4 regions of the Marinomonas sp. 63XJN7_7_ISO-PGPR-S23-202 genome follow, and region 2 is predicted to be linked to each of the others. Evidence: predicted binding sites of a transcription regulator. Region 2 holds the regulator's gene; each other region holds the start of a gene.
What was found. Region 2 encodes sigma-54, which starts transcription at its own class of promoters, with help from an activator protein. Its sites were predicted from a motif close to TGGCACNNNNNTTGCTNT; they were not measured.
Positions count from the first base shown of each region.

Region 1: the regulator sigma-54 is predicted to act here: its motif matches at 1,775-1,792, upstream of feaR (transcriptional regulator FeaR).
Region 3: the regulator sigma-54 is predicted to act here: its motif matches at 1,796-1,813, upstream of AC0VYG_RS21740 (ammonium transporter).
Region 4: the regulator sigma-54 is predicted to act here: its motif matches at 2,635-2,652, upstream of AC0VYG_RS21655 (isoamylase early set domain-containing protein).

Region 1 covers NZ_CM149677.1:3,105,718-3,110,178, forward strand. The annotation lists gene AC0VYG_RS14435 (GMC family oxidoreductase) at 1-208, shown strand, start outside; gene AC0VYG_RS14440 (NAD-dependent phenylacetaldehyde dehydrogenase) at 223-1,722, shown strand; gene feaR (transcriptional regulator FeaR) at 1,888-2,787, shown strand; gene AC0VYG_RS14450 (amidase) at 2,999-4,288, opposite strand; gene AC0VYG_RS14455 (alpha-hydroxy-acid oxidizing protein) at 4,364-4,461, opposite strand, start outside.
Region 2 covers NZ_CM149677.1:2,893,307-2,897,767, reverse strand. The annotation lists gene mgtE (magnesium transporter) at 1-1,020, opposite strand, end outside; gene AC0VYG_RS13460 (HPr family phosphocarrier protein) at 1,029-1,298, opposite strand; gene AC0VYG_RS13455 (PTS sugar transporter subunit IIA) at 1,325-1,777, opposite strand; gene AC0VYG_RS13450 (RNA polymerase factor sigma-54) at 1,795-3,294, opposite strand; gene lptB (LPS export ABC transporter ATP-binding protein) at 3,382-4,107, opposite strand; gene lptA (lipopolysaccharide transport periplasmic protein LptA) at 4,108-4,461, opposite strand, start outside.
Region 3 covers NZ_CM149677.1:4,721,028-4,725,488, forward strand. The annotation lists gene AC0VYG_RS21725 (ExbD/TolR family protein) at 1-313, opposite strand, end outside; gene AC0VYG_RS21730 (ExbD/TolR family protein) at 310-732, opposite strand; gene AC0VYG_RS21735 (MotA/TolQ/ExbB proton channel family protein) at 722-1,399, opposite strand; gene AC0VYG_RS21740 (ammonium transporter) at 1,926-3,137, shown strand; gene AC0VYG_RS21745 (hypothetical protein) at 3,248-3,511, opposite strand; gene AC0VYG_RS21750 (LysE family translocator) at 3,609-4,193, opposite strand; gene AC0VYG_RS21755 (AraC family transcriptional regulator) at 4,268-4,461, opposite strand, start outside.
Region 4 covers NZ_CM149677.1:4,700,848-4,705,308, reverse strand. The annotation lists gene betA (choline dehydrogenase) at 1-405, opposite strand, end outside; gene betB (betaine-aldehyde dehydrogenase) at 418-1,875, opposite strand; gene AC0VYG_RS21655 (isoamylase early set domain-containing protein) at 2,277-2,582, opposite strand; gene AC0VYG_RS21650 (hypothetical protein) at 2,905-3,036, shown strand; gene olsF (bifunctional ornithine lipid synthase OlsF) at 3,062-4,461, opposite strand, start outside.

The sequences.
Region 1 (4,461 bases), 210 kb from region 2:
AACCGTCTACCACCCCGGCGGCACATGCAAAATGGGAGTGTCTCGTAGTGACTCTGTCATTGACTTAGAACTCAAAGTTCACGGCACCAAAAACCTTCGAGTGGTGGATCTCTCTATTTGCCCACAAGTACCTAGTGGTAACACCAACGCCGTTGCCATGATGATTGGCGAGCGCGGCGCGCACTTCACACTAAATTCTTCAAATTAAGGAGCAATAACATTATGTCAGACATTCCATTATTAGATGCTACCCAAGGCTTTTTGAAACAAGAACATGGTCAGTTCATTAATGGCCAATCAAGCTACACTAAAAATGCTCAAACGCCTGCCAGTGGTACATTCGATATTATCAACCCTGCGACAGAAGCCATTATTTCTAAAATTCACTGCGCCACAGCTCAAGAGGTCGACACGGCAATAGAGTCCTCCTACCAAGCATTTAAAGGTACTTGGGGGAAAACATCCCCTTATACACGTGGCGTTATCCTCAATAAACTGGCGGATTTAATTGAACAGAACGGGGAAGAAATTGCCCAATTAGAAACCTTGTGTAGCGGCAAATCCATCCACCTTTCACGCATGTTTGAAGTGCAACAAAGCGCGATGTTCTTGCGTTATTTCGCTGGTTGGAGCACTAAAATAAATGGCGAAACCATGACGCCGTCTTTTCCTTCTATGCAAGGGGAAGAATACAGTGCTTTCACTCGCAGAGAAGCCATTGGCGTCGTCGCCGGTATTTTACCTTGGAATTTTTCGGTCATGATTGCCTGTTGGAAAATCGGCGCGGCACTTTGTACTGGTTGTACCATTGTTCTTAAACCAAGTGAGTTCACACCGCTGACTATTCTGCGTATTGCTGAATTAGCAAAAGAAGCTGGCGTACCAGACGGTGTTCTTAACATAGTAAATGGCAAAGGCGATGTTGGTGGACAACTTATCCAACACCCTAAAGTTCGCAAAGTCTCTTTTACCGGTTCTGTCGCGACAGGCAAGAAAATTAGCGCAACAGCTTCCGCTGATCTGACTCGCTGCACTTTAGAGCTAGGTGGCAAAAACACCGCTGCAGTTTTAAAAGATGCGGATATTGATCGGGTTGTTGGCGGCCTTTTTCAGTTGGGTTACATACATCAAGGCCAAGTATGTGCCGCACCAGAACGTGTTTATGTTCACTCCTCTCGCCTTGACGAATTAACAACGAAGCTCGCACAAAAATTGAGTGAAGCCAAAATTGGTTCTCCGCTTGATGAAAGTGTTTATTTCGGCCCCCTCTCTAACGAACCGCAATTCAACAAGGTTTGCGAATACTTAGAAATTGCCCACAAAGAAAGCCGAGTCTTACACGGCGGCAAAGCCATTGAGGGCGAAGGTTTTTTTGTTGAGCCTACGATAGTGCAAGCATCCAGCGTTGATGAAACACTCATGCAAGAAGAGACATTTGGACCAATCATTAGCTTTATGCCTTATGAAGACGAAGAAGAGTTAATTGATCTAATCAATAATACGCCATTTGGTTTAAGCAGCAGTATCTGGACCAATAACTTATCTCAAGCCATGCGAATGATCCCGAAAATTGAGTCTGGTACAGTTTGGGTCAATATGCACTCTATCCTTGACCCTTCTGTGCCATTTGGGGGCACTAAACAATCCGGTGTCGGCCGAGAGTTTGGCCGTGAATTCATCAATGACTATACCGAAGTCAAATCCGTGATCATGTGCTACTAAAAACCAAGAGAAAACTGCAAAAGATTAGACCTTGACATCATGTGAATTTAGTTGGAACAATACTTGCTGAAATAGTTTATATTTCAACTAAATTCGCATGACTTTTAAGGTACTTATACATCAATAAGTCGATCTCTAGAGAGCCATGCATAATGGGAGAAAGAAATGCTCGACTTAGATCGCTGGGAACACTCTGTACACTCTATTTGCGGCAATTTTGACACTCAACCACATCGCAACATCCCTTTTATCGGCAATATGAGACTGGATGATCATAACGGTTTGGATGTGGTTCACATCGAAACCAATGCAGAAAAGATAGTCCGCTCAAAGTCAACGAGCCAAGACGACAAACACTATTTTGTCATTCTACAAAAGCAAGGCACCATGGGGTTTTCTTGGTCGAATAACAAAGACCTATTGTTACCAGGCGAAATTGCGCTTATTGATTCGTCTTTGCCTTACGACATGCATCCCCAAGGCCTAATACAACAAATGTCCGTGCATTTACCAAAAGCTTATGTTGACAGTTTATGCTCTATACACGCACAACACCGAATCACCAAAATTGCTCAGAACCGTTCCAGCAGTCAAATGTTACTGACTATGTTACGTCAATTGGCCAATACTGATTACCAAAACCCCTCTTTTCAGGAAGATGGCGATGCATTGCAGTACGCCATTAGCGCGTTAATCAAACCTTCCCTTGAGCATACAAATAGTGACTCAGCGTCTTTGATGAAAGAACGAGCTAAACAGCACATATTGCGCCTTTTGACCGAAGAAAACCTTAGTCCAGACCATATAGCAAACGCCATGAACATGTCGAAAAGATCACTCTATCGACTTTTCTCTGAAGAGAATCTCAGCGTAGCTCAATTTATTTTGCAGATGCGCATCGAAAAATGCTGTGAAGACATGCTTACTGCGGATGCAATGCAACAACCATTATCAATTACGGAAGTGGCTTATCGTTGGGGGTTTTCAGACGCATCACAACTATCTCGCGCCTTTAAGCGAGTCAAAGGGGTCTCTCCAAGACAGTGGCGAAAAAGCCAAGCGTAATTAAGCTCGTTCAATCATATTTTGCGGCTTATTTTTTTATCCTCAAAAGATCAACACTCTCTAATACGATGAAAACCTTATCGAAATATTGATCTAAACAGGGACACTAAAACACGTATTTCTCTAGTGAAAAGTAACCATAAGTTTAGCGTCCCTATTCATTAGATAGCATAAATCGAATAAGCCACACTTATTATCAGAGCAAGACAACTTAATTTAACAGTTCTTTAAACCAGCTAGCATGGCTCAATAGGTCATCGTCTTCACGTACTTTACCGATAAGCTGCAATCCTAAAGGGATGCCATTTTCATCTTTCATGCCCGGTACGTTAATCACAGGAAGCCCCATAGCTTGCCAAGGACGACTCATGTGTGGTGCCCCAGTGGCTGCATGACCTAGCGGTGCGATATCTGGTGCGGCTGGCGCTAAGATGGCATCAGCCTTTGGCACATAACGCCATAACCAATCTCGACACGCTTGCACTGCCTCCAATGACGCGACATAACTTGAACGATCCATAGTAAGACCTTGTTCCATCAAAGTGGCTAATGGGTCGCTTAGTTGGTTTGGCTGAAAGGATTCTATCACTAAGTTACGACACACTTCCCAGGCCATGATATTAATATGGTGGTTCACCATGTCTTTTATGCGATTACCAGCATCCAACTCAACCACTTTGACGCCTTGCGCCTTGAGCTTATCTACAGCCTTTTGTGTAGCACTTTCCATCGCTGGTGACGTCTCACCGACCGATTCTCCATGACAGACCAATACGCATTTTGGCGCTATTGATTCGCTCGCTTTAATAGAAACAGGCTGACGCAACAAGATCGCGCGCAGTAGCTGAATATCTTCGACATTACGCGCAAACAGCCCCAGTGAATCAAGCGACTGCGCCAATGGCTGACCACCGCGTAATGAAAATTCGCCACGACTTCCTACGTAACCAATGGTACCGCAATAAGCAGCAGGACGAATCACCGACGCTGCGGTTTGAGAACCCAACGCCATTGGCACCATGTTGTCAGCAATGGCAGCAGCAGAACCACTAGACGAGCCACCCGGTGTACGTTCTAAATCGGCAGGATTTTTGGTTTTTCCCGGTTTAAAATAAGCAAATTCTGTCGTAACGGTTTTCCCTAACACTATGCCACCCGCAGCACGAATTAAGGCGACACAGGTTGCGTCTTCAACTGGCTGTCGTCCAGCATGAATCGATGAGCCCATTTCCGTTGGCATTTCCTCGGTATCAATAATGTCCTTCACACCCAATGGCAGCCCTTTTAATAAACTGGCATCAAAGAAGGCTTTATCAGCTCGATAATAAGCAAGGTATTCATCACGAGTGCGCTTCTTTTGCCAAGCACCCACCTCAGGCTCACGGGCTTCTATGCGATCAAAACAAGCGTGAATGATCGCTTCAGTAGTGCAATCCCCTTCTTCTATGGCGCGTAGCATTTGGCACAAGCCCATTTCATTTACATCAATGCTCTTATTCATAAATAAACTGCCTACTCGTGTTGTAAAAAAGAATTTAAAATCTCATTAGAGTAAATAAAGTCGCTCGACCTAACATCACGCCCTGCGCGCCAAGATGACTTTCACTGCGTTGCTACCACAACGAAAGCCTCTGTCTTGCAATATGCTTATTTCACCATCCATCCCATGGATAA
Region 2 (4,461 bases):
TATGACCAAAGTAAGAACTTGAGAGCCGGCGATGCCTCCCATGCTGGCAACAATGGGCATTAAAACGGCCAGCGCAACAACTTGGTTGAGAGTGTGTTGAAAAAGACCGATGACGTACGAGGCAATAAAGGCGGTGATTAAGTTGATTCCTAACCAAACAGCACGACGGCGAGTGGTTTTCATGATTGGCGAGAAAGTGTCTTCGTCGTCTTCCAAACCGGCCATACTGAGCATGGAGTGTTCGGCTTCATCCCGAATAACATCGACCACGTCATCAATGGTAATACGCCCAAGTAGCTTTCCCGTACTGCGATCAATAACGGGGGCGGAGACCAAATCCATTTTTTCAAACACTTGGGCGACTTCGCTTACGGATGTGTCTGAGTGGATGGCGGTGTGGTCTGTCTCCATAATGTCTCGTACAGTGGTTTTTGTATCACAGACTAGGAGTTTGGCTAAGGGAAGCGTTCCCAAAAGTCGGTTTGAGCGGCTGACAACTAACAGGCTATCTGTCATGTCAGGAATTTGTTTATATTGTCGAAGGTAACGAAATACTCTGTCCAAGGTGACGTTAGGGCGAATGGTAATGGTGTCTGTGTTCATTAAGCCACCGGCGGAGTCTTCCGAGTAGCTTAATAAGGCCTCAACTCTTAGTCTGTCCTGAGGAGGCATGGATAAGAGGACTTCACTTACCACCTTGTCTGGCAGGTGTTGCAGTAAGTCGGCTAAATCATCGCTTTCAAAGTGTTCAGATACGGCAACCACCCGCTGGGTGCTCATATTCTCTAGAAACTGTAGGCGTATGTCTTCGTTTAGGTATTGAAGAACCTCGCCTTGGTTTTTGTCTTCAATGAGTTCCCAAAGCTGCTTACGTTCTTTAGGGGGAGAGGATTCTAAAAGGCTAGCAACATCTTGTGCGGGTAAAGCGCCATTTAATAAATAGCGCGTTTGTAATGTGGCGCCAGACTCTAAAGACTCTGTGACCGTTTGTAGGTGGGCGAGTGTATTTTTATCTGGCATTGTTGTCCTTATTCATCTTCCCCAAAGCGATCATTGATTAATGCAATAATGGCCTTGATGGCATCTTCTTCATCTTCACCATTGGTTTTAATGGTGATGTCCGTGCCCTTGCCAGCAGCTAGCATCATCATTGCCATAATGCTTTTACCATCGACATTACGCCCGTCTTTCTCGATGGTAACATCGCAAGAAAAGCGAGAAGTGGTTTCGACTAGTTTTCCTGCGGCTCGTGCATGAAGGCCAAGTTTGTTGATAATGGTGACAGACTCTTCCAACATACCTTTTTCCTTAATTAAGATTAAATCTAATTCAATAATGATTCTAACTCAGTAAGAAGGGCTTGATTGGTCTCGGCCGCTCTTAATTTATTGAGTTTTTCGGTAGATTGCGCCAGCTCGGCAATTTCTGATAGGGTCGATAAATGGTTGTCGCATTCGCTTGGCGGCACAATCAAAGCAAAAATTAAATCCACATTTTTCTTGTCCACGGAGTCGAAATTAATGGCGGATTGCAATGACATGACAACTAGAGCTGTGTGGTTGGCACTCTCCAAACGGCAATGGGGGATGGCAATGCCATTGCCTATGCCAGTACTGCCAAGTTTTTCACGTCCTAGTAATGCATCATAAACTGCTTCGTTGTCGCAATGTAACCGGTTTGATGCAACTTCAGCAATACTTTCTAGTACGCGTTTCTTGCTGATAATATCTTGTTTGGCGATAACGAGTTCAGCTTTTAATATAGATTTCAAAGGCATAAAGAAATGTATCCGTATTAGATGAGTCGTTTGCGTTCATTGGAAGGCGGAATATTCATCGCCTCACGATATTTTGCTACAGTTCGCCTAGCAACCTGAATACCTTGTTCCGCTAAAATACTGGCTAGTTTGTTGTCACTAAGCGGTTTTTTGGCTGGTTCTTCGCTAACGAGCTTCTTAATCATAGCTCGAATAGCGGTCGAAGAACATTCCCCTCCAGAAGCGGTATTGACATGACTGGAGAAAAAATATTTCAGCTCAAAAATGCCTTTAGGAGTATGCATGTATTTCTGTGTGGTTACTCGAGAAATAGTAGACTCATGCATGCCGACCTCTTCTGCGACATCATGAAGCACCATAGGTTTCATAGCTTCTTCACCGAGTTCGAAGAAGTCGATCTGTCGATTCACAATGCAACTAGTGACTTTTAGTAAAGTTTCATTGCGGCTTTGCAAGCTTTTCATGAACCATTTTGCTTCTTGCAAGGAGTTTTTGATGTACGTGACATCTTCTGATGTGGAAGCTGTTGCTGCCATGGCGGAGTAGGTTTCGTTTATCTTAACCGGTGGCAGAGCGTCATTATTCAGTTCAACTTGCCAGACGTTATTGCGTTTTCGTACAGACACATCGGGGATAACATAATCGGTATCGTCCGTGTCAATGATGGACCCTGGTCGAGGATTAAGTTGCTGGATCAGTTCAATCACTTCTTTGAGCGATTCTTCCTTTAGTTTTGTTTTTCGGCTTAATTGAGTGAAATCTCGATTACCAAGCAGAGGGAGATAGTTGTCTACTAAATTATAGGTGCTCTTATACAAAGGGTGCTCGCGGAACAGTTCTAATTGAACTAACAAGCAATCACGCAGATCAATAGAGCATACACCAACGGGATCAAAACGTTGTAAGCGGTGTTGAACCGCAATGACCTCATCAAGCTCAAGGTCTTCAAGTTCAGAGGTCAATGACTCCCAAATTTCATCTGGGGAAATGCTTAAATACCCATCGGACTGAACACACTCAATGATGGCGTAAGCAATCTCAATATCCCTATCTGACATGTGGGTGAGGTTGAGCTGCCAAATTAAATGGTCTTGAATGCTTTCTTCTGGTGCGTTACGACTTTCAAAATCCCCATCATTTTCATAGCTGTTGGAGTGGCTGACAGACGCTGCTGAATTTTGGTAGGTATCGTCCCAATCGCTGTCAATGGATAGCTCTTCTGGAATACTATCGGTCCATTCTGATTCGACCTTTGCTTCTTCGCTGCTGTTTGACTCAACCTTTTTTTCAGACGCGTGTGTGTTGTCGCTATCACTATCGCGTTCTTTCAATGCTGATGGGGCATCACTAGAAGTGTATTCCTCATCATCAATTTCCAGTAGCGGATTAGACTCTAAAAATTCATGGATCTCCTGTTTAAGATCCAACGTTGAAAGCTGCAGTAAACGAATGGCTTGCTGCAACTGTGGCGTCATGGTCAGTTGTTGACCAAGCTTTAATTGTAAAGACTGCTTCATAGAGCAACTCTTTTATCGTTAAGTTGAAAGTAAGAAAGATGGAACAAGTTATGCATGTTACTCCCTTTGAGTTGCAAAAATAAGAGGTTATAAGCGGAAGTCGTCACCTAAGTAGACTTTTTTCACTTGTTCGTTGTTGATAACGGTATCGGCATCCCCTGATGCGATGATGTGTCCATTACCAACAATGTAGGCTTTATCACAGATGTCGAGAGTTTCTCTGACGTTGTGGTCGGTAATTAACACACCAATACCACTTTCTTGTAAATGCCTGATAATGAGCTTTATATCGCCCACTGAAATAGGATCCACACCAGCGAATGGCTCGTCAAGTAATATGAACTTGGGGTTCATCGCGAGTGCCCGGGCGATTTCAACTCGGCGACGCTCCCCCCCAGACAGCGCCATACCCAAGTTAGAGCGAATGTGAGTAACATGAAATTCTTTTAATAAGCTTTCTAATCGCTCTTTTCTTTGGGCTCTATTAAGCTCTTTTCGTGTTTCAAGAATGGCGTAAATGTTGTCTTCTACCGACATTTTTCTAAAAATAGACGCTTCTTGCGGGAGATAGCCTATGCCTTTTTGAGCACGGGTATGCATGGCATATTTGGTGATGTCCTGGCCATCGATAAAGATGCCGCCGGCGTCATTGGTGACCATGCCAACGATCATATAAAAACAGGTTGTTTTACCCGCGCCATTCGGTCCGAGTAAGCCAACCGCCTGGCCTGATTCGACAGAGAGGGAAACATCTTTAACCACTTGGCGTTTTTTATAACTTTTTGCGAGATTTTTTGCTTCTAAAACGGCCATTTACTTCTCTTTTTTCTGTGGTGATGCTTGTTTTTTTTCGGTTTGTGGCTGTAGCGTCATGGAAACTCGGCCTGATCCTTCTTTCTCGGCGCTGAAGGTGCCATTTTTGATGTAGTAGACAATATGGTCGGCGGTGATTTTGTCATCCATTCTGTTTAAGTAGCCGTCCCCAAAAATTTCCACTTTGGACTGAGCGGTTTTATAGATGACTTTATTACCACGACTAATCATCATATTACCTTGCCAATCGATTTGTTGGCTAAATTTGGCAGGGTGGCCCGTTGCAATGAGTTCGGTGAATTTACGCGTCTTAGGATTGGTGATGACTTTCAGATACTGGGCTTGAATTTCAAT
Region 3 (4,461 bases), 1.8 Mb from region 2:
GCACCCAGAACGCCTCTTTATTAGAAGATTGTGCGAACTTCCTCTCTAAATACGGTTTAATCGCATCGATCTTTACCAAGTTGTCATCCAAATAAATACGCTTATCCGCACCAACAACAATCAACACGTTGGGATCCGATTTGGGACGGTTTTCACTAATGGAAGTCGGTGGAACAATGGGGATCGGATCAGCCTTACGAATTTGCCCCGCCACCATAAAAAACACCAACATCAAGAAAACGACATTGATCAAAGGCACCAAACTGTCATCATCAGACTTGGTTTTTAACGCAAACATTTGATCTATTTTCATGGCGTGGTCTGACCCGAAAAAGCATTGGCAATGGACACGGTTTTCGCCCCATTGACTTTTAAGCGATCAGCCAAGTTCATTAAACTTTGCAAGTTCACCTCATTGTCAGCCTTAATCGCGAACACGCCCTTTTTGTGTGCTTTAATCATCGAACTTAACCAAGCCGTGTCCGCTAAAGAATGGGCAACACCATTCAGCCAAACTCGCCCATCATTTTGCTTGAGCGTCAGCACCAAAAAGTCGTCTTTATCTGGCGTGGCGGTATCATGAGCAGGCACCGAAAGCGGCGTATTCACACTACGCCATGGCACAAAGCTGGATGTCAGCATGAAAAACAACAATAAAATGAACACCACATCAATGAGTGGCGTTAGACTAATCGCCTGCTTACGCTTTGGCTGACTCAGGTTAAGCGGCATGCAAAACCTCTTTGGCGGCTTTCGCTACCAAACGCTCCGCTTCCTTACTGGTGAATACTTGCGTTACCGCATCATTGATATTATGAGCAATACGCTCGATTTTACGTTCAAGCCAGCTATGTAAACTCACCACAGGAATCGCCACCGCCAAGCCAACGGCTGTCGTCAACAAGGCCTGCCAAATACCACCAGACAACACCGAGGGATCGACCTGGTTACCCGCCCCTTGCATTTGCTGGAAAGCCGTAATCATCCCCAGAACCGTACCGAGCAAGCCTAATAAAGGACTCAAGCTAGCAATAATTTCTAAGGGACGAAGGTAGGAACGTAACTGGTTCAATTGATTTATCGCCAAGCGCTCAACTTCTTCCCGGATCAAACTCACATCCATATTGCCAGCTTGCAAAGAGCGCATGGAGAAGCCAACCAGCGAATCGATTGGACGTTTTTCATCAAGCAATTCAAGGGCTTGCTCGCCCTCTTTTTTACGCCAAGCGACCAACGCTTGATCGACGGTTTTCCGGCTTTCTGCTCGCAATGACGACAGCTGCCATAATTTCAACAGCACAATGGTCAAAGCAATAACGGAAAACCCGATTAGAATCCAAACAACAGGCCCGCCGACCTGTAAAAAATCGATTACTTTCTGCTGTACTGAACTTTCCACGACTGGCTCCGGAGTGATAACAAAACATAACAAATGATATTCATTATCAATATCGTTTTCAATATTTAATTCTGTAAATACTGAGACGCCTTATGGTAAGCACTGGTTTGAGCGGTGTTTTTCTCTTTGATAGAAAAGATTTACCTACAGGAGAGGCTCTCCACATCCGATAAAATCGCGTAATACACCAACTCAGATGCGTTAGCCCTTTCCAGAGATGCTGCACCTGAATGGGGCTTCACATTCAAGTATCCCTGCGATGTTGCGATGCAACGAAGGTGGCGGTATTTAGATCAACATTACCCTTTCTCAATTTACATCCACCCTCCCCCAGTCAATTTACATCCACCCAGATGGTGCAGCCACCAACAAAAAAGCACCAATATAATGCAAATATGGAATGAAAATTGCTTAAAACAGTGCTTCCAGGTAAATATTCAATCATTTATCGTTAATTCGGTTCTAAAAAAGAGCAAAAATAAAAATTTTTAGCACTTATTCGGTGCAATTAACTTAGGGGCGCTTCGTGACAGTCACAAACAGTGCAGTAGACATGCTGATTTCCAATTCAAATACACTTTTTATTCTTCTCGGCGCCATCATGGTGTTTACCATGCATGCGGGCTTTGCATTTTTAGAAGTGGGCACCGTACGCCACAAAAACCAAGTCAATGCGCTCGTCAAAATCATGACGGATTTTGCCGTTTCCGCACTGGTCTATTTTTTCATTGGTTATCACATAGCCTATGGTATAAGTTTTTTCCAAAGCGCCGCCACGCTGTCACAAAACAGTGGTTACGCCTTGGTAAAATTTTTCTTTCTCATGACATTCGCGGCAGCCATCCCCGCCATTATTTCCGGTGGCGTAGCAGAACGCGCGAAGTTTTACCCTATGCTGATATCCGCAGCCATCATCGTCGGAATTGCTTATCCTTTCTTAGAAGGTTTGGTATGGAACGGAAACTATGGTTTTCAAAGCTGGTTAGCTCATCAATATGGCGCGCCATTTCATGATTTCGCAGGGTCTATTGTCGTGCATGGGTTTGGTGGCTGGGTTGCTCTGGTTGCCATCGTGTTACTAGGTACTCGTAATGGTCGTTTTAGACATGGCAAATTAGTTGCGTTTGCGCCCTCCAATATTCCTTTTCTAGCACTAGGCGCGTGGATTCTCTGTATTGGATGGTTTGGCTTTAATGTGATGTCAGCACAAACAATGAATGGCATCAGTGGGTTAGTGGCTGTCAATACTCTAATGGCGATGGTCGGCGGGATTATCGCGGCCATGGTTCTAGGCAACAAAGACCCTGGTTTTATTCACAATGGTCCTCTCGCGGGTCTCGTTGCCGTCTGCGCTGGATCAGACATCATGCATCCCATTGGCGCATTGGCCACTGGCCTGATCGCGGGTGCCCTATTTACCAAGCTATTCACACTCATCCAACAAAAATACCAACACATAGACGACGTGCTTGGTGTATGGCCTTTACATGGTATTTGCGGAACCTGGGGCGGTCTGGCAGCAGGTATCTTTGGCCTAAAATCATTAGGCGGGGTGGGCAATGTTAGCTTTATGTCTCAACTTATCGGCTCTTTGACTGGCATAGGAATCGCCGTCGTCAGTGGTTTGGTGGTGTATGGCACGGTTAAAGCCGTTAGTGGGTTACGCTTAAGCGAGGAGGAAGAATACAATGGTGCTGACCTTTCCATCCATAAAATAGGCGCTGACAGTAAAGATTAAAACCCTTTGTGTCGTAACTACAAACCAAAGAATTCACCTTCCCTAAGCGCTTGTGATTCACGACAAGCGCTTAGGGTCTCATCCATACAGGTTGTTGCAACAAGCCGTGCTTATTTACGCTTGTCACGTAGGTTTATTGTTGATAACGAGCTTAATTCCTTCATCAAGGTAAAGACATTCCCTTTGGCGACTTCAGCTTCGAAGCGGTCTTGCATGATGCCAAGGTCTTTACGTAAATCATGGGGTAACGCACTGAGCTTTTTTCGTGTGCTGTAGCGTTCAAAACAATGAGCAAAATGATGCAGTAACGCAATGATGATCATATCAACCTCGCTTGCCAAATGAGATGAGTGAATGAACAATACTAAGCGCATTCACACCAGCCCAACAGACGCAGACAACCCCTTTCAAAAGCACACAGAATGCAATACAGCACATCTGTATTGTGATTATCAGTGTGCTCTGTGTATTTTACAGATTCATAATAAAGCGATAAGCCACATAGAAGAGTAAACAGGCCATCACACGATTGATCCAAGCCATCACCTTGGGGTTCATTGCCGCTTTTTTAAGACGCGCCCCCGCCAACAAATAGACACTCGGTGCGCCACAAGCCATGATGGAAAGCCCCACTGACCAAAGTGCTATCTGTCCACCTTCAATGTGCGCTCGCGGGAACTGCACGGTCACAATGGGCACGATGGCGACCAGCGATTTGGGGTTACAAAGCTGCAATACCAATCCCGTTTTAAAACTCACCGACGTCTCTTGGGCTGTAGACGACTCTTTTTGGAAGCTCGCTTTGAGAATTTTTACGCCAAGATAGGCAATATACAGTCCGCCTACAACAGCAATAACCGATTGATATTCTTTAGGAATAATCTCACTACCAAGATAGCCGATCAGTAAAAACAAGATCAACATAGCAAGCCCCACACCAACACAATACAGAAAAGCACGCCAGCCTTGACCATTAATCCCAGCAAAAAGCGCGAGCATATTGGCCGGACCAGGACTGTACATAACTCCAAAGGCGTAGATGATGATTGCGAGCATAGGAATCCCTCAAACAGACATTTGATAAAAATAACGAATAGAAAAAAGAATAAGAGCTAAAGCGAGTATGGCTGCTAGCTACGCAGCAAAGTTCGCCTGAATTGATAAGGTGTGAGCCCAAACATGGGCTTAAAACGTCGATTAAAGTAACTCAAATCGGTAAAGCCAAAAGCAAAGGCCACATCAGCCAATGGAATCCCCAGTTCCAATGCCTCTCTGGCACGGTTAATCCGATAGTTTTGCCAATACTGATGGGGCGTCATCCCAA
Region 4 (4,461 bases), 1.8 Mb from region 2:
CGCTCCACCGGACCAAGTTTCGGCTTTTTTAAAATAGGGCAGACAGGCTTGGTAATTCCAGCCTTTGGCACCGTTTTCTTCCCATTGGTCAAAATCGCAAGCGTGACCTCGAACATAGACCATGCCATTAATGGATGAGGAGCCACCTAAGACTTTGCCTCGCGGGCAATGCATCTCACGGTTGTCCAGGCCTGGTTCCTTTTCTGTGTGGAATTGCCAAGCGTATTTTTCTGTATTCATCGGATACGATAAGGCGGTTGGCATTTGGATGAAGACGCTCTTATCAGAGCCGCCCATTTCCAATAGCAGTACCTTGTTGTCGCCGCTTTCGGTTAAGCGATCCGCCAGCACACAGCCTGCGGAGCCTGCGCCGACGATGATGTAGTCATACATTTCGTTTGCCATTTTTCCTCCAGGTTAGTATGGGTTGGGGATGTCGTTCAAATCCACAAAGACACTCTTGGTTTGGGTATAGTGGTATAGAGTTTGAATACCGTTTTCACGTCCTACCCCAGAACTCTTATAGCCGCCAACTGGCATTTCTGCAGGAGAGGCACCCCATGAGTTAATCCAGCAGATACCGGCTTGCATCTGTGCAATCACACGGTGAGCACGGGCAATGTCTTTGGTGAACACGCCAGCGGCTAAGCCATATTCGGTGTCATTGGCGCGGGCGATGACTTCGTCTTCATCGGTGAAGCTCAGTACGGACATTACTGGGCCAAAAATTTCGTCACGCACTTGTGGCATGTCGTCGGTACAATCCGTGAAGACGGTTGGTGCAACAAATGCTCCGTTTTCTAGACCATTTTCCGTGACTTGGTAGCCGCCGCACAGCAAGGTGGCTCCGGCTTCTTTTGCCGCATCGATATAACCAAGAACTTTCTTCATGTGATCTTTAGAGATCAACGCGCCCACTTGGGTTTCCATGTCCATTGGGTTGCCAATGACCATGGCTTCAGTACGGGCTTTAAGCTCTTGGGTAAACGCGTCTAGTATGTCGGCATGGACAAACACTCGGGTACCGTTGGTACAGACTTCGCCTTGTGTATAAAAATTTGCCAACATGGCGGCTGAAACGGCTTGGTCGATCGGCATGTCTGGGAAGATGATCATCGGCGACTTTCCGCCCAATTCCATGGTCACGTCTTTTAGAGACTGGGCTGACGCGGACATGACTTTTTTACCTGTGCCGACTTCTCCCGTAAAGGAAACTTTGTCGATCTCAGGATGACTGGTGATCAGCTGACCAGTACGTGCATCCCCTTGGACAACATTGAATACCCCATCGGGCAAACCTGCTTTCGTATAGATTTCGGCCAGTTTCAGGGCGGTTAATGGGGTTTCTTCTGATGGTTTAAAGATCATTGCATTGCCTGCTGCCAAGGCTGGGCCAGATTTCCAACAGGCAATTTGAATAGGGTAGTTCCAAGCGCCTATTCCCGCACAGATGCCCAATGGCTCTTTACGTGTGTAGTAGAAGCTACCGTTTCCTAAGTCTTGGTATTCACCTTGGATTTTATCGGTTAGTCCGGCGTAATACTCAATGACATCCGCTCCGGTTTCGATATCAACACAAATGGCTTCTTGAAGTGGTTTACCCGTGTCTAGCACTTCTAAACGAGCCAGCTCTTCGTTGTGCTCACGTAGTAGTTCAGCAGCCCTTTTCAAAATACGGCCGCGTTCAACAGGACTCATCGCGGCCCATACTTTCTGGCCTTCTTTTGCTGATGCAATGGCGGCATCAAGCTCTGCTTGGCCTGCATGCTCTATGGTGGCGATCACTTCACCCGTTGCCGGATTTAAGGTATCGAAGTGCTCTCCACTGGTGGATGCATAGTAGCGGCCGTGAATGTATTGCTGCTGATGTGCCATGGTAAACCTCTCTTGTAGTTTGGTTTATCGTAGAGACAACTTTTCTAACGGATGCGTTGGCTACCTCGAAAAAGGTCTCAAAAAAATTAATAGTGTTTTCTCGTACTGGAGGATAAACACCTTTTTCTTTAGTCTCACAGGTACTTTGTTTTCTATAAAAAGAATCGCACGTTATTTTTTATTAAACGCGCGTTTAATAAAAAGCAATTGTACACATTTTAGCTATAAATTGCAGCCCGTCTTTGTGAGAGGTTGTTAATGAAGAGAGGGAGGGAATAGAGAAAAAGGCGCAAAAAAGCCCTAAAAAGATGAAGAAACATCTTTTTAAACAGTAGGATAGTACTTTATGCCTTTCTTAGTGTCGGAAGTAGGAAAGGCATAAAAAATATTTATTTGTTGCCTTATAGGCTGAGCACGCAGTTGTTATCAAGGCTGACAGGGCTGGGAACATAATCGTCAGCCATGTCATCGTTAAGCCATTTTTCACCGTCAATGACATAGCGAAACTGATAAGCATTATTCACTTGCAAGTTCAGGGTAGAAGCAAATAGTCCTGATTTTTGTTTGCGCATCGGGTTGGCTTTGCTATCCCAGTTATTAAAATCACCGACCACTGAGACGGATTTTGCTCCACTGACTTTGTCAGCGGGAAGCGCAAACTTTACTTTACATTCTGGTTTTGTCTTTAAATAGGTTTTCTCGATCATTTCCAGCTCCTATGTTCATTTTTGAAGTGACAGCTAAGGTATCGAACAAGTTCTAGCAAGACCTGCGCCAGATAGTATTCACTGTCACGTTAAGAAATAAAGAAGTGAGAGTCATTTCCTGAGTCTCAGTACTATGCGCCACACCCCTAAGAGACTGTTGCTCGCGACCTCATGCATAGGTCTCTTATAGTTTATAAGCAAATAACCCTTTTGCCATAACTTAGTGCATGACCGTTTAAAAAACAAACAGTTTAGGGCATTTTTTTGACTATACTTACTATTGAGAAGTAAAAAACAAATATAGAGTAAGAGGAGTCATGTGATGAGCCCTGAAGCCATTGTCCTCATTGTGTTGGTCTTAATGTTGTTGGTCAAAATCACCTATAAGATTGTGGTCAAACGTCATCATGATAAACATGGTCGACACCACCACACCCATGGTCATCATCATTGATGTCTAGGGATTAAGCAATTGTTTATTAATCCCCCAAGTAGCGGTTACGCTTGGTTTCTTTGACTTTAGTAAGATCGACTAACACCAAACCATCAATGCAATAGCCGAAGTCGACATCCACGCCAAAGTCTAGAAAGCGAACGCCACCGGGCTCGCACAGTTCCGAATATTGCTTGAATAAAGTCGGAACGCTGGCACCCAAATGACCCAATTGCTCTTTTAGTGTGCGAAAATCTTCTTCGTAACGCTCGCCTTTTAACAGCCCCGAGATGATATCTTGGTGCTCTTGAGAGACTTGGTAGGGGTTAAAGGAGCGAGCTAGGTACTCTGTGTCAGGAAAGTATTTTTTATAAAAACTGACGATCAAGTCTTTCGCTATTTGCGGATAGCTATTACTTAAGCTCACTGGGCCAAACATGTAACGAATTTCTGGATGGCGCTTCAAGTAGGCGCCAATGCCATACCATAAGTAATCCAGACTGCGCATGCCCCAGTATTTGGGCTGTACAAAACTTCTACCCAATTCAATGCCCTGCTCAAAATAGGCTTCCATATCGCAGGAGTAAGAGAAGAGTTCTGCACTGTAAATACGGTTTTGATCGTCTTCTTTCATGTAGCGAGCCACTTCGCCAATGCGATAGGCCCCAACAATTTCAAGTGCTTCTTCATCCCATAAAACCAGGTGGCGATAATACTGATCATACTTATCTAAATCTGAGCGTTCCCCCGTTCCTTCTCCGACCTTGCGAAACGCGATCTCACGTAAGCGGCCGATCTCTTTCATAGTGACGGACATAGGGTCGTAATCCACTAAGAAGATTTGTTTATTATCCTTGGTTGAGCCCAGGTGTTCCGCTTTTTTCAATTCGGTTTTAATTGACTGGCGATTTTGTGGATGTTCAACCGTCTTTTCTGTTTTTAATAGGGGCTTTTTACCTTTGGCAATACGATATAAATGGCGTTTGACCAGTTTATTCTTCTCTTTATCACTCAATGGCAGCTTGGACAACTCTTGAACCGGTATTGCCTGGCCTACTTGCATTGGAATCTTACGATTGCGCTGACGAAACATTTCATTTGGTAATTGAATCGTAGACAGAGGACGATACAAAATAGAGCTGGTGTAAAACATCATGGAATTACGACCACCAATATGCACGGGTAAAATTGGACTGTTGGTCTTTTTCGCCAGTTTTAAGTAGTTTTCATTCCAGCGCTGGTCTTTTACGCCACTGGGTGAGATACGAGAGACCTCACCAGCCGGAAAGATAATCACGGCTTCATCATTATGTAGACTATTCATTATGGCTTTTAGTTGCTGGCGCCCTGTTTTACCGCCCATATTATCCACTGGTAACACTAAACTTTTTAAACCATCTAGGCTCATCAATAAGTCATTGGCGACGATTTTGACATCAGGGCGAA